2 linked regions of the Natranaeroarchaeum aerophilus genome follow. The protein of the gene in region 1 binds, or shares a complex with, the protein of each later gene. Links are inferred from orthologs where the notes say so. Each region holds a gene or a part of one and is shown in the gene's direction. Other genes may lie near its edges.

Region 1 (7,507 bases):
GTCACGACGATGGGCTGGTCGAGTCAGTCGAGTACGGCGAGACCGTGTCGTTGACGATCGCAGCCCCACCGGAACGGATCCCGATGCTAACCGACCAGGTGAACGAGGCGGGAGGCACGATCGAACGGGATATTTAGACGGTCTGGAGGTACTTCTCGTTGACCTCCCACTCGCCATCGCCGTTCTCGGTCATGTACTCGCCGTAGTATGGCACCCGGTTTGCCACCGTCTCCCGAAACTGCTTGCGGATCTCCGGTTTCGTCATCTCACCCATCGAGCGCAGGTCGTCGTTCCGGTTGAGACAGCCTTTGAGGTAGCCGTCGTGGGTCACGCGAACGCGATGACAGTTCCGACAGAACGACTCGTTACCGACTGGATCGACGATCTCGACCATCCCAGCACTTTCCGTTTCGGCGTCGCCACCCATCCAGTACCGCTTTCGGCCGTGCATCTCACGGACTTCGATGTCGTCGGCCTGCTCGGCGAGCCATTTGTGAACCCGCTCGATCTCGATAGCCCACTCGGGATGCCCGGCGAGTTCCGGCATATACTCGATCAACTGGAGCTGAAGACCGTCGTTTGCGGCGACGTGCTCGACCATTTCGGGGACGTAGCCCGCCGTCTTCTCGAAGACGACCATGTTCAGCTTCACCGGGTCGAGCCCGGCATCAAGCGCGGCGTCGACGCCCTCTAGCACCCGATCGAACGCGCCGCTTTTCGTCACTTCGGCGAAGTCCTCTGCGTCCATCGAGTCCTGTGAGATGTTCACCCGTTCGAGTCCGGCGTCGACGAGATCAGGTGCACGACCGGGCAGGAAGGTCCCGTTCGTCGTCAGTGAGATTTCCATCTCGTCGGGCGTCCGGCGAATGATCTCTTCGAGGTCCTGCCGGAGCATCGGCTCACCGCCGGTAAACTTGACCTTCTCCACGTCGAACTTCCGGGCCACCTCCAGAAACCGGACCACGTCGTCGGCGCTCATCTCGTCGTCCTGTGGCTCCATCGGCCCGCGAGTGTCGCCCAGCCCCTCGTTGTGACAGTAGACGCAATCGAAGTTACAACGGTCGGTCAGCGAGACCCGGACGCCGGAGACCTCCCTGCCGAACCCGTCGGTCAACATACGTTCCGCTTCGAGCGGATAGTGCTTAAAACCATTGTCGTTTCCCGGTATACTGTAACTGTTTGTAGTTACTCCAACCGGTACTAACTCCGGGAACGACCGTCCGGACGTTCATACGTGATCGGGCGACCAGACGGCCACGATGGAACCGCTGGGAGTACAGCCTGTCCTCGACCCCGAGTTGACGCTGCTCACGCTCGCGTGTATCGGCGTCGGCTCCGCAATGGGGGCGATCAGCGGGCTGATCCCCGGCCTCCACGCGAACAACTTCGCGCTCGTGCTGGCGTCGTTTGCGCCCACTGTTCCCGCGTCGCCGTTGCTGGTCGGCGTGGCGATGCTCTCGGCGGGCGTCGTCCACACGTTTGTCAACGCCGTCCCGGCGCTCGCGCTCGGTGTTCCCGACGCGGAGACCGCGGTGACGACGCTCCCCGCACACCGGCTTGTCCAGCAGGGCCGCGGCGAGGAGGCGATCCGACTCACGGCGCTCGGCAGTCTACTGGCAGTATGCTGTGGGGCAGTGCTGGCCATCCCCGTTACTCGCGGTATGGAGGCGAACTATCCGACGATTATGGCCCACATGGAACTACTGCTCGTCGCCGTCGTCGTGGCGATGATCGTCGCAGAACCGACGCGCCGCGCGCAGATCGGTGGAGCGATCGGGATGGGCACAAGCGCACTACTCGGCGCGGTGACGCTCTCGATCGATCCGGCGGCACCGCTGGACGCTGGGGGGATGCTCGCGCCGCTGTTTGCGGGACTGTTCGGCGCACCGATCCTGCTAGACGCGATGGCGGGCGGCGGCATCCCGGACCAGCAGGACCCGAAGATACGATCGACACGCCGGAGAGTGCTGGCGACTGCCGCTGCGGGCGCGCTTGCCGGAGCGGTCGTCGGCTACTTGCCGGGGATCTCCGCCGCCATCGCCGCCGTCGCAGTTCTTGCACTCCTGCCGGGCGGTGTCGACGACCGTGGCTACGTCGTCGCGACCAGCGGTGTTGACACCGCGAACACGATCTTTGCGCTCTTTGCGCTCTCGGCGATCGGACAGCCACGAACCGGCGTTATGGTCGCGTTTCAGGAGACCGGTGCGCCGGTCGACCTCCCCCTGTTGCTGGCCGCAGTCGCGCTCTCGGGGGTCATCGGCTTCCTCATCGTGCTCACCGTGGGTGACTGGTACCTGCAGGTTGTCGGAGGGGCGGACTACCGGGTACTCTCCGTGAGCGTCATCGCGCTCCTGATCGTCCTCTCCGCGCTGCTTGCCGGGCCGATCGGGATCGCGGCGTTCGGCGTCGCGACGCTGATAGGCCTCATTCCGCCTCATCTCGGAGCCCGCCGTGTGCACCTGATGGGCGTGTTGATTGGGCCGCTGGTACTGAGCCTCTAGCCGCGCCCAGAAGAAAACGGTTAAAAGCGGTGACGGGATACAAGGATGTATGAGCAAGTCCCAGAAGGCGCGAGCGCAAAAGTGCGTCTCGTGCGGGATCAACATCGCAGGAACGAGCGCTGCGTCGTTCAAGTGCCCGGACTGCGGTGCCCAGATCGTCCGCTGTGCGAAGTGCCGGAAACAGAGCAACCTCTATGAATGCCCGGACTGCGGGTTCCGAGGGCCGTAACCATGGGAAAAGTCGCCGCCGCCGTCAAGGTCATGCCCCAGAATCCCGAGATTGACCTGGACGAACTCCAGGACCGTCTGGAAAGCTCCCTGCCCGAGGGCGCGAAGATCAACGGCGTCGAGCGTGACGACGTCGCGTTCGGTCTCGTTGCGCTCATCCCGACTGTGATCGTTCCCGACGATGCGGGCGGTACCGAAGCCGTCGAGGAAGCGTTCTCGACTGTTGAGGGCGTCGAAAGCGTCGACGTCCAGAACGTCGGCCGGATCTAGGGCGGCACTCGATTTTCCGACTCCGCTGTAGCTGATAGCGACGTGGTTACTGACCGGGGAACAACCTTTATGACACTGCTATGTGTACACTATTGTCATGGACGAAGCGTCCGCACGACTTCTCTGTCCGGAATGTGGTAAAAACTGGCAGTCTGCCGTGAACGGACTTCCACACTCGCGTGACGTCTATCACTGTCCGAACTGTCACGCGAGCCGTCAGCTTGCGGAGTTTATGCGCACCGATCGGGACCTGGAGACGCTACAACAGTTCGAGTAGCTACTCACCGGTCGGTGAGATCGCGCCACAGGCCTCACAGCGGAGCACGCGCGCGCCCCGCTCGCGCTCAAACCGGGTGTCTGGAAGCCCACACTCATCACAGAGGACGAACTCCTCGGCATACTCGTCGAGCGCGTCGGCAATACGTGCGTCACGGAACGACCCAGTGAGCCGGGCGCGGCCACTCTCGTCGATTTCTCCGTTTGTCCCCAGCTCGTTTTGCAGGAACTTGATCACGTGAGTGTCCTCGCGCCCGAACCGATCGACCGTGGACTGGAAGTTTTCGAACACCGTCGTCGAACCTTCTTCTCGGACGTTGGGATCGGGGATACTGAACCGGCTCGACTCATCCGTTATGTCGGGAGTCCCTTCGATCGCTCTGTCGAGTTGCTCTTCGTAGTCCATATCCGGCCCTAGCTAACAAACGAACATAAACGTTCAGCACTTCGTACATACTCGACGACGGTAAGTCGAAGTTATGCCTGACTGCGTGGGGGTGAACTGTGCACTCGAATGCTGAGCGTACCGTTCGGCACGAAGACATGTGGTAACGGCTCTCAGGATAATAATATAACCCTGCACTCTATAGTCGTATGTGCCCATGAAGAAGCAGGAGCTCATTCACCTTCACGGACTGCTCGCAGAAGTATCAAACAACTACGAGGAGTACAACAAGCTTTCGCTCGATTACTCCGATTACGAGGATCTCGGTGTACGACCGACATCCATCCACAAATCGAAAACCGATCACAAGGCCGCTGTCTTTGCACTTGCGAACTGTATTACCTCTGACCTCGACGAAGAGACTGAAGCCGTTCCTGCGACCGCGGACTGAGATTTCTTACATTGCGATTCTCCCTGAAGCCCTACTCCCGAAAGCGGTGCGCTCGTCGAACGCTGTGTCAGCAGATGAATAGATCTCGTAGACTACAGAGTTTCGCGCTGGGCGGCTACTCGATCAGGTCCTCAAACTCGGGGAGAACCTCGTCATCGTCGGACGACTCGGCAGCCTGTTGCCCGTCCGCGTCGTCCTCACCAGTCTGCTGGTTCCCGTCGTTGTCGCCGTCACGTTCGTCCCCGTTCCCGCTATCGGGCTGTTCTTCATCTCCCTCGTCATCTTCCTCGATCGTTTCGATTTCGATCACTTCCAGCGGGATGTTTTCGAGGCGTTGCCCGATCTCCTTGCGGGCGATCCGCGAGGCGTGTTCTTCGCGTTCGACGTTGAACACGGTCATCTCCAGTTCGAGGGCAACTAGCGCCTCGTCGGCAGCGATGAAGGCCGGTTCGAGCTCGCCATCGCAGTGCGGACACGCGCGCTCGCCCATGTCGATCTCGACGTAGTTGAGGTCCGGGTTGAGCATCGCACCCGTTTTCGAGATGGCGATCCGAACCGCCTCGTCGGGCGTTTCCACGTCGTATACCGGCACGGCCGCCTCGACGACAACTCTGCAGTTCATGCTCATTTGTGTCCTTCGGATTGAAACAGTATGAAGGTTAGCCCTGCCCCCGCCCTCCTCCGGGACACTCTCTTTGCGAACTGACCCGGTCAGTACCCGTCAGGGACCGGTAGCGACCCGACCGCGTCCTCAACGATCCGGAGCGCGTTGGCCGCGTCATCGTTGTCCACGACCAGCGTGAGCTCGCCGTCGACACCCGCGGCCGCGGCGAGTTCGATCCCCGCAGCCTGTAGGCGCTGACAGACGCTCCCCAGCGCGCCGGGCGGCACATCACCGGACGCCGAGATGGCGGTGTAGGGTCCGTCAGGCTCGACGCCGACCTCGCCGAGTCGGAGCAATGCATCGGGATCCGGTGCTTCGGTGATCCCCACTCGACGTTGCATCGTCACTGTCGCACGAACCGGTTCCTCGTCGTACGATTCCAGCTCCTCACCGTAGCGCCGAAGCGCGGTCGCGATCGCTTCTTCGTCACCGTCGATCTCGAGAAACCGGGCGGCAGCAGTATAATTGAGGACATCCGCCCGAAGTGCATCGAAGAGGAACGGTTGCTCGCGGACGGCCGCTCGAGTCTGTTCTGCGAGAGACATATCGTCGTGGACGCACTCGGGAAGATTAAGTTGTGGGGCCGTCGTTGCGAGCGATTCCGCAGCCGAAGTCCCTAAGAGAGTTCGGGCCTGAGCGTGGCCTATGCAAGCGCTGGTCATCGTCGCACACGGTTCACACCTGAATCCGGACTCAAGTACGCCCACCTATGATCACGCGGATCGGATCCGCGAGACAGGCGCGTTCGACGAGGTCAAAGAGGCCTTCTGGAAGGAAGAACCGAGCTTTCGAGAAGTACTCCGGACCGTCGAGAGCGACGAGGTGTACGTCGTCCCGCTGTTCATCAGCGAGGGCTATTTCACCGAGCAAGTGATCCCCCGCGAGCTCCGACTGGACGGTTGGGACATCGAGGAGTGGGACTCCGAGGACGGCGTCAGTGCCACACAGGCCACGCTCGGGGCGGGTGACGTCGAAAAGACGATCCACTACTGCGGCCCGGTCGGCACCCACGAAGCGATGTCGGACGTAATCGTCCAGCGTGCCGAGTCGGTCACCGCAGACCACGACGCCGACATCGATGACGGGTTCGGGCTCGCAGTCGTTGGCCACGGTACCGAACGCAACGAAAACAGCGCGAAGGCAATCTACTACCACGCCGACCAGATCCGCGACCGCGGACGCTTCGACGAGGTCCAGTCGGTGTTCATGGACGAAGAGCCGGAGGTCGACGATGTCACCGATTTCTTCGAGTCGAGAGATATCGTCGTCGTTCCACTCTTCATTGCGGATGGATTCCACACCCAGGAGGATATTCCCGAGGACATGGGACTGACCGACGACTACCGGACCGGCTATCCGGTTCCGGGCGAGGTCGACGGTCACCGCCTCTGGTACTCCGGCGCGGTTGGCACGGAGGCGCTGATGGCCGACGTCGTGCTCGAACGTGCGGCGGACGCCGGAGCAGATGTCGGGACGGCTATCGAGCAGGTCCGCGAGGCGACGAGCGACGAGCCGGTGGCGGGTGACTGATGAACGCGCCACAGTTCGACGCCCTGCTGTCGGCCGCCGAGGATGGGATCGAGTTCGAGGGGCTGCTCGTGGAACAACATGGGGACGAGTATGCCGTTCATATCCTCGACGAGGAGTACACCGAACTCGCCGAGAGCGAACTTCACGAAGTTGCCACGGACCACTCCCCGTACGTCACGGACTGGTACTACTGGACCCACGTCGTTGACACCACCAAAGCGGACCGACTGGCGTTCCTCCAGTGGCTCGAAGACGCGGACGGACTTTCTCCACCGGAACGATACACCAAACTGGACGATGGGGTCACCTGTCACTGGGGAGAGCTAGCAATCACGACTACAGTCGACGAGGACGGGATCAGACAGTACGACGTACGACACGTCAACGACATTGACCACGACGCCGCGGATCTCGACACCTACGACGACCCGCTTTCCGCCCGTGATCTCACCACCTACGACGATGACGGACGCTATCGGCCCCTCAAAACCGCCCCGACGCTCCAGTCCGGCTGGACCTTCCCCGCGCTCGACGCGCCGGATCTGCTCCAGACGATCGAGTACATTTATCCTGCAACCGTCCCGAACTGGCAGCGCGAGCGCGAGGGGGAACTCGATATCAGCCACTGGCGAGACACTGCAGAACGACAGACGGGCATCTACGAGATTATTGAGGAGATAGACCGCGAGGCGGTCGAGTGGATCGCCGAGGCCTGCTGTGTCGACTCACAGTGTACCAAACGCCGCGAGTGGCAGTACGCCGAGGACGACCACCTCGCCGCGGACGGCGGCGACGGTGAGTACCCCTGTCGGGAGCCCTGCTCGCTCGTCGTCGCCGCGGCGCGCAAGTGGACGACACTCGAAAACGAGTCCGAGAAGACCTTTCAGGTCGATCTGACCCTGAGCGAACTCCGCCAGATCGAGGAGATCATCGACACCGTCGCCGAGGGACGTGTCGACGAGATCCGCGAGGCGGACGTCTACGAGGGTGCCAACCGATATCGAGCGCGCTATCTGCGAGCCAAACGGTTCGACGAGGACGGCGAGCTAGCGGCCCACGAAGTCGAGGAGTAACAGTTCAGTCCATCCGTTCTGCGGCGCTACGGCCGGAGCACCGTTGCGATACTTCCAGCGACCGCCAGCACAACCAGTACCACGGCGAGTACGACCACGAGACTGTCGATCAGCGTCGCGGCAACGAGC
Region 2 (7,627 bases), on another replicon or contig:
CGCGCCGGTCGAAGAGATGATCGGATTCGCCAGCGACATCCGCTCGGCGACCGAGGGTCGTGCCTCCTGGAACACCGAGAACGCCGGCTTCCAGGTCATGGCCGACAACCTCCAGCGCGAGCAGATCATGGAGATCCGCGAACGCAAGGGAATGAAGCTCGAACTGCCACAGGCCGTCGACTACCTCTAATCCGGCTTCTCTTCTCTCCGTTCTCTATATCAGACGCAAAGCGTTTGCTCAGTCTCGACCAGCCCACTTCCGTCCTCACTACGTTCGCCAGTGAGTGAACTCATCGACCCTCCCAGAACCTGCGATTCTGCTCAGTCCCGGTCGTTCGATTGCCCGCCGTCGGCCGCGACGACAGGATTGATCGCTCGACGGCTGGTGGCTGAGGTCGTGGCACGGAGTCGACGAGCGAGAAAGAAGAGCCCGAAATATACGACTGTCGTGACGAAGAGTCCACCAGCAACGCCGAGTTCGGGACTGATACTCGCTCCGAGTGCCCCACCGGTGAACAGACCCAGTAGAACGGCCCTGGCGGCGAACTGCCACGGAGCGAGGATTCGGTATCGGGACGTGATCGAGTTTGCGGACGCAGTCATTGATTGCTAATTTATACATGCAGATTATTAGTTCTTGCTACTATTGCCGCGTGAATTATCAAGTTCAGGCAGTCCTACACAGGCAAGAACCGATCGTACAACCCGTCGATTCGCTCGTTGATCCGTTCGCCATCGCCCGACCCCCACGGGTTTCGTGAGAAGTAGAAAGTGGCCGCGATGAGCATCCCCAGCGACTGGGCGAGACCGGGAACCACCGGTGCGGTAACTGCGATCGTTACTGCAGACAGGACAACTGCGATCAGTGCATCGAACAGGCGACGGTAGACGGACATGGCCCGAGTTTGGCCCGCCGAGCGCAAAAACTCGCCGACTCCGTGCGAACGCCACACAGTCCGGAATGATGGTACTCTTATACCTCCTTCCCCTCAGGGACGGATATGATTGATCGATACGCACGACCTGTCGTCGGGGTGGTCAACGATGAGTGACGACGCCGCAGACGAGGACGCCGAGACGGACGGCGGCCAGTCCGTGCAGGCGTACACCGTCCGTCTCGAACTCGTCGACGAGCCGGGGGAACTGCTGAACGCGCTCCAGCCGATCTCCGATCACGGCGCAAATCTCCTTTCGATCTTCCACGAGCGGGGCAACGTCACGCCGCGCGGGCATATCCCCGTGGAAGTCGATATAGAGTGCCCACCCGACCGGTTCGAGACCATCGTCGAAGCGCTTCGCGATGCGGGCATCAACGTCATTCAGGCCGGTGCGGAACGGTACAGCGAGGAGCTGACCGTGATCCTCGTCGGGCACCTGATCGACACCGATCTCTCCGATAGCCTGCGGAAGTTCCAGACGACCTCACGGGCGGAAGTCGTCGACGTCTCGCTGTCAGCCCCCGAGGGAACGGAAGGAGTCTCCAGCGCACGGCTTCGGCTCGCAACGGAGGCGGATCGCGCCGACGAGGTGCTGGCAACAGTTCGGGATATCGCCGAGGAGAAGGATATCCACGTCATCGAGCCCCAGATCGCGGGTGGTTCGGCATGAAACTCGCCGTGCTGGGTGCCGGTGCTGTCGGGCGCTCGGTCGTCGAACTCGCCGGGCAGTACGGTCACGACGTGATCGCGCTGGCCGACTCCAGCAGCGGCGTCGTCGACGCCGAGGGCATCGAGGTTGAGGGCGTTCTCGAACGGAAAGATCAGGAGGGAACGGTTGGCGATGGGACCCCCGAGGACGTCCTCGCCGCCGAGTACGACGTACTGGTCGAGGCGACCCCCACGACGCTGGGCGACGCCCAGCCCGGATTCAGTCACGTCGAGACGGCGCTCTCCCGGGACCGTCACGTCGTGCTGGCGAACAAGGGGCCTGTCGCCGAACGCTACGCCGAGCTAATGGCGCTAGCCGACGAGAGCGCGGGCGACGTGCTTTTCGAGGCGACCGTCGGTGGCGCTATCCCCATCCTCTCGACGATCGACGACTTCGGGCCGGACCAGATCACCGCCGCTCGCGGCGTCCTGAATGGCACGGCGAACTTCATTCTCTCGCGGATGGCCGCCGACGGGCTCGACTACGAGCACGTCCTCGCCGAAGCGCAAGATCTGGGTGTCGCAGAAGCGGACCCGACCTTCGACGTCGACGGAACCGACGCCGCCCTGAAGTTCGTCATCATATCGAACGTACTCTCACAGGGAGAACGCGAGTATACGCTCGAGGACGCGACCGTCGAGGGCATCCAGAACATCCCCGGAAACGCGCTCGACCTCGCGGCCGAGGACAACCGGACGATCCGCCTGATCGGCGAGGCGACACCCGACGGGGTTCAGGTCGCACCAAAGCTCGTTCCACAGAACGGCGTCCTTGCCGTGACGGGGACCCGGAACATCATCCAGTTTGAGACCGAGAACGCAGGGGAACTGAACGTAAGCGGTCGCGGTGCGGGCGGTCCCGAGACGGCAACAGCCGTGCTCGCGGACGTCGGACGACTGCCACCGCTCGAATAGGAATCGCGATCGGTCTTTGTCGTTTTTGTTCGGGCCGTAGTTGTATTCTCCGGAGAGCAGTGCCGAGTACTTGGGACTTCCCTGAAAACCCCCGCCACGCTCGACCGGTTGCAGCTCGTTGCGGTCCTCGCCGTCGGCTGCGGTCCTTACGTCGCTTCACCGGGCCGACCGTGGCGGCCCTTTTCATTCCCACCCGGACAGCACCCCAGCCCTCCCCAACCGATTCGTTCGGTCACTACGTTCCCTCACTCATCCCTCACGCACTGCTGTCTCGCCATGAAGGCTCGACAGCGCGCGCCAGCCGTTCGAAGCTCTCGACGCGGCGATCGACGTCGCTGTCGGTGCCACCGATAGACTGGGCGACGCGGTGATAGTCCGCCCGATCAAACAGTGGATCGACGCCTGCGATCCGGAACGCCCGGCCAAGGATTGGATCTTCGGACGGTGGTCGCTCGCAGAGCGTCTCGTCGAGGTCGAACAGGATGGTTCGCACGGGAGATGCCATTCGGACGGGAATCGGAACCGGTGAGTGATAGTTATATTCATTGCTCTGACTCAAGTAGAATCCGGTTGAACGTCCCAACGAACGACGCCGATCCGTCCGTCTTCCTCCCACCAGTCGTGGCAACGGTACACAAACCGCAAGAGGGCTTCGGCATGGGCAACGCACGGTATCGAAATCGTTTTAACTGCTACAGGCGAAAGGATCCGATATAGCGCCTCTGCGCGTGAGACACAACAATGAGCGACCAACACCAGAACCTGGCCATTATCGGCCACGTTGACCACGGGAAGAGCACGCTCGTGGGACGCCTCCTGTACGAGACAGGCAGCGTACCAGAGCACGTCATCGAACAGCACAAAGAAGAAGCAGAAGAGAAAGGCAAGGGTGGCTTCGAGTTCGCCTACGTCATGGACAACCTCGCCGAGGAGCGAGAGCGTGGTGTCACCATCGACATCGCCCACCAGGAGTTCAGCACGGACGCCTACGACTTCACCATCGTCGACTGTCCCGGCCACCGTGACTTCGTGAAGAACATGATCACGGGCGCGAGTCAGGCCGACAACGCGGTTCTCGTCGTCGCGGCAGACGACGGTGTCGCACCCCAGACCCAGGAGCACGTCTTCCTGGCCCGTACGCTTGGTATCGACGAGCTGATCGTCGGCATCAACAAGATGGACCTCGTCGATTACAAGGAGTCCTCCTACAAGGAGGTCGTCTCCGAGGTCACCGACCTGCTCAAGCAGGTCCAGTTCAACACCGACGACGCGGAGTTCATCCCGATCTCCGCCTTCGAGGGCGACAACATCGCCGAGGAGTCCGAGAACACCGACTGGTACGACGGCGAGATCCTGCTGGAAGCGCTCAACAACCTTCCGGCTCCGGAACCGCCGACGGACGCGCCGCTCCGACTCCCGATCCAGGACGTCTACACCATCTCCGGTATCGGTACTGTCCCCGTTGGACGTATCGAGACCGGTGTCATGAACATCGGGGACAACGTCTCCTTCCAGCCCAGCGACGTGGGCGGCGAAGTGAAGACGATCGAGATGCACCACGAAGAGGTGCCCAAGGCAGAACCCGGTGACAACGTCGGATTCAACGTCCGCGGCATCGGCAAGGACGACATCCGCCGTGGCGACGTCTGTGGCCCCGCCGACGACCCGCCAAGCGTCGCCGAGACGTTCCAGGCTCAGGTCGTCGTCATGCAGCACCCCAGCGTGATCACCGCGGGCTACACCCCGGTCTTCCACGCCCACACCGCTCAGGTCGCGTGTACCATCGAGTCCATCGACAAGAAGATGGACCCGTCCTCGGGCGAAGTCGCCGAGGAGAACCCGGACTTCATCCAGTCCGGCGACGCCGCGGTCGTCACGATCCGACCGCAAAAACCGCTCTCGATCGAACCCAGCAGCGAGATTCCCGAACTCGGCTCCTTCGCGATCCGAGACATGGGTCAGACTATCGCCGCTGGCAAGGTCCTGAGCGTCGACGAGAAATAAATGCAGCAAGCACGTGTCCGCCTCGCGGGAACCAACCCCGAGGATCTCGACGACATCACCGCGGACGTCCGCGACATCGCGGACAAAACTGGCGTTGCGCTGTCGGGGCCGATCCCGCTCCCGACCAAGACGCTGGAGATCCCCACCCGCAAGTCCCCTGACGGTGAAGGGACTGCGACGTGGGAGCACTGGGAGATGCGCGTCCACAAGCGCCTGATCGATCTGGACGCCGACGAGCGTGCGCTCCGTCAGCTCATGCGGATTCAGGTCCCCAACGACGTCAGCATCGAGATCGTTCTCGAAGACTGATAATTGAGACTCGGGACGTCCGCTCGCACACTCGCGTGCACTTTCTTCGATTTATGACGAACGGCCAGCGATAGTTACGGGAGTCGTATGCTTTTGTGCCTCGCCACCCTACGGAGCGGTATGGATGGGTCCGCTGACGCTCGTAGCCCAACGCTGGAGATCCTGCTCGTTATCGCGGTAGTGTTCGTACTCCAGCAGCTGGTCGCGCTCGTCAGCCAGCCGCTTGCATTCGTGCTCTTTACGCTCCAGGCCCCAGTACTGGCCGACCCCTGGGCGCTCGTCACGAGCGTCTACGCCCACAGCGGGCTCGACCACCTCCTCGCGAACGCAATCGCGCTAGCCGTCGTTGGGTTCCTGCTCGAACGCCACACCACGAGGGCACGTTTTCACGCGTTCTTCCTCACGACCGGCGTTGCCGCCGGGGTCTTTCAGATCGGTATTGCATCCCTTTTCGGGGTCGACGCCGCACTGCTCGGTGCCAGCGGAGCCGTCTTCGCGCTGATCGGCTACGTCGTCACCGGCAACCGACTCTCCGGTCGGCTGTTCGACCGGATCGATCTCTCCGGTCGCGCGATGCTCGTGCTCTTTGTCCTCCTTGCCGTGGTCGTGACGCTCGTCACCGCCGCTCCCGGCGTCGCTCTGGCTGCCCACTTTTTCGGCTTCCTGCTCGGGCTCGTCGCCGGACAGCTGAACCTGCTTCGACCGCCCCGAAACGCAAGCCTGAAATAGGCTTCTCCGAGTACAAACAGGTGTACGGGCTCGTAGATCAGCGGTAGATCGCTTCCTTCGCAAGGAAGAGGCCTCGGGTTCAAATCCCGACGAGTCCATATCGGATATTCTTCATGTAGAGTTCTGCCGGGTAGAGCCGTCTCCGACGTTTAGTTGCCAATACTCGGAAATCGTTTCTGCGAAAGAAACCCCGATTGAAAGTGAGTCCACGAAGATTCTTCTTCCGGGTGCCCGCAGTATTGCGGTTAACAGAAGGAATAGCCTGTTTCGACACAGATGTACCATCTCCAGCAGACTCTTATCCACCCTTACATATTCCGGAGTTTCAGAGGTTGGTAGCTACAATCCCAGCTCTGTCAAACGGGGGTGTCTCGCGTGAGTCACGTCGCGACCGCGCCCCACGAGCTCGAAGGAAATCTGAACTTCTTCGACCGTGGGCTCAGTCCCTACTGGGCGGTGTCGATGTTGTTGCACCGCGGATTCGACGGATATTCGGGAGAGATAGCCACGGAAATCGGCGGTGAGAAGTGGATTGTCAACCTCAAATATCAGAAGAGCGGTATCGCCCCACGGCCGGAAGATGACGTAAACGAACGTCTGAAAGAGTTCCGCGTCAGTGCGTATGGTCGCGGCGAGAGGAAGGCTAACTTCCACATTCGCCCCCGCTTCGCCGGGATGGAACATTACGACACGGGCGATGAGATCACGTCGCCCTGCGATAGCGACGACCTCCCGAACGAGGCGACAAACGTCAAAATATCGGGGAGTAATCTGGAACCGGACACCTACCCGGTACTGTTCCGAAAGGCCCTGAACGCGCTGGCTGAGGAAGCCGAGATGGGTATCAATTCGAATTACTTCACCGCGATTCATCCGACGAGTAACATCACCACCTACGAGCGCTATGTGCGCGTTCACCGGTCAATGGCCGAGAAGTACGTCCGCTCGACCGGTGCCATGCGTCGGATCTTCGAGCTGCTCGCACAGAAGGAGGGCTCGGATATCGTCTACAAACCGAGCAACAGCGGGCCGAACAAGGATATTGTGGGCTACAACCACCGTCTCGTTTTGCCCAAACCGGATGCCCGGGAGCTGATCCCGATGCACTCGCGGGGCAAGCAACTGAAACACTACCATCCCGAGTACGTCCACGGCGACGACGAGGACGCGCTGTACCATCCGAAGATCGGGGTTCTGCTCAAGAAGTCGCTGAACAAAGGTCAGTCGTTCGCATGGAGCGATCGTAACGAGCTCCGTCGGGAAATCGACGAGACGCTGATCAACACGCTCCGATGGTCGGATATCCCCATCGGCGCGGGCGGAACTACGTTTGTTCCCGACGATCATTTCGATGCCGCCCCAGCTGAGGAAGATATCGAGTTCTTCGCGGACCCGACACCGGAGATCGAAGCCAAGCAGGACGCGCTCCTGATCACGACACTGCGAGATATGACAGAGGCGGATATCGATTTTCTGGAGGCGCTGGTCGCTGACGGAGACGGCCAGCACCCGCAGGAACTAGCGAACAACGCTGACAGAGGTATCTCGACGTTGTACCGATGCCTGGATCGACTTGACGGGCTTGTCCGGAACGACAACGCCGCCGTCGAGTTCACCAGCCGGAAGATAGAGCAGGAGATCGCCGCGATCGTCGAGAGCGCCGAGCACCGGATCGAAAACGCAGCTGACCGAGCGGCGAAGCTAATGAACGTAAACGCTCGCCAGTCGGCGTCGAGCGCGTTCCAGAAGTGGATGCAGAAGTACGCGGTGTCGTTCGATGTCGACGACCACGATAACCGGACGGTCCGGATCGACACGCGGCTCGGCGAGTTCAAAGCTTCATCGTACCCTCGTGTCGAAGAGGTCCTCCAGGAAGCGAGAGAGGCCTGGATGAAAGACGGTCGCGACATCGTCGACCTCCTGGAGGCGAGCGTCGAGTGGCTAAACGCCGACGGTGATCGCCGCTGCGGACGGGTGCGATCGCTCACCCGGTAACGCCTGACTGGCGAGTGGCAACACTATTC

What was found.
Region 2: the proteins of AArcSt11_RS04570 (region 1) and tuf are in contact, whole or in part, in a crystal structure (PDB 7CSL), measured with the Pyrococcus horikoshii proteins. The link is inferred for Natranaeroarchaeum aerophilus from one-to-one orthologs. Residues at the interface, in WP_010884146.1 of Pyrococcus horikoshii: Phe4, Leu6, Val7, Val9, Arg11, Met13, Pro14, Thr15, Asp16, Pro17, Leu38, Ala39, Lys40, Glu44, Pro45, Ile46, Ala47, Phe48, Gly49, Leu50, Tyr56, Leu58, Arg60, Asp61, Glu62, Glu63, Tyr65, Ser66, Phe67, Asp68; in WP_010885563.1 of Pyrococcus horikoshii: Val16, Lys20, Ser21, Lys62, Arg65, Glu66, Arg67, Gly68, Val73, Ala74, His75, Ile88, Asp89, Ala90, Pro91, Gly92, His93, Asp95, Phe96, Lys98, Asn99, Gly103, Ala104, Asp227, Val228, Tyr229, Ile231, Val234, Val237, Val239.

What each region holds. Positions count from the first base shown.
Region 1 is NZ_JAKRVY010000002.1:48,086-55,592, forward strand. What follows is about bases 1,495-4,365. They hold AArcSt11_RS04570 (elongation factor 1-beta), read left to right. Parts: upstream 1,495-2,732; coding sequence 2,733-2,999; downstream 3,000-4,365. Other genes in these bases: AArcSt11_RS04560 (tripartite tricarboxylate transporter permease), read left to right, coding at 1,495-2,501; AArcSt11_RS04565 (HVO_2753 family zinc finger protein), read left to right, coding at 2,551-2,730; AArcSt11_RS04575 (DUF7836 family putative zinc-binding protein), read left to right, coding at 3,097-3,276; AArcSt11_RS04580 (translation initiation factor IF-2 subunit beta), read right to left, coding at 3,277-3,681; AArcSt11_RS04585 (UPF0058 family protein), read left to right, coding at 3,878-4,111. Also shown: AArcSt11_RS04550 (HflX-like GTP-binding protein), read left to right, coding at 1-137; GTP 3',8-cyclase MoaA, read right to left, coding at 134-1,117; more of AArcSt11_RS04560, read left to right, coding at 1,260-1,494; more of AArcSt11_RS04590, read right to left, coding at 4,366-4,733; AArcSt11_RS04595 (DUF7523 family protein), read right to left, coding at 4,823-5,320; AArcSt11_RS04600 (CbiX/SirB N-terminal domain-containing protein), read left to right, coding at 5,421-6,305; AArcSt11_RS04605 (DR2241 family protein), read left to right, coding at 6,305-7,378; AArcSt11_RS04610 (DUF7524 family protein), read right to left, coding at 7,405-7,507. UniProt on the Methanocaldococcus jannaschii protein: Promotes the exchange of GDP for GTP in EF-1-alpha/GDP, thus allowing the regeneration of EF-1-alpha/GTP that could then be used to form the ternary complex EF-1-alpha/GTP/AAtRNA.
Region 2 is NZ_JAKRVY010000001.1:586,389-594,015, reverse strand. The notes cover bases 2,443-5,433. They hold tuf (translation elongation factor EF-1 subunit alpha), read left to right. Parts: upstream 2,443-3,302; coding sequence 3,303-4,565; downstream 4,566-5,433. Other genes in these bases: AArcSt11_RS02975 (rhomboid family intramembrane serine protease), read left to right, coding at 4,995-5,433; rpsJ (30S ribosomal protein S10), read left to right, coding at 4,566-4,874; AArcSt11_RS02990 (hypothetical protein), read right to left, coding at 2,818-3,066; AArcSt11_RS02995 (homoserine dehydrogenase), read left to right, coding at 2,443-2,561. In the rest of the region: AArcSt11_RS03015 (elongation factor EF-2), read left to right, coding at 1-190; AArcSt11_RS03010 (hypothetical protein), read right to left, coding at 322-603; AArcSt11_RS03005 (hypothetical protein), read right to left, coding at 678-896; AArcSt11_RS03000 (amino acid-binding protein), read left to right, coding at 1,045-1,608; more of AArcSt11_RS02995, read left to right, coding at 1,605-2,442; more of AArcSt11_RS02975, read left to right, coding at 5,434-5,603; AArcSt11_RS02965 (DUF7845 domain-containing protein), read left to right, coding at 5,979-7,598. UniProt on the Methanocaldococcus jannaschii protein: GTP hydrolase that promotes the GTP-dependent binding of aminoacyl-tRNA to the A-site of ribosomes during protein biosynthesis.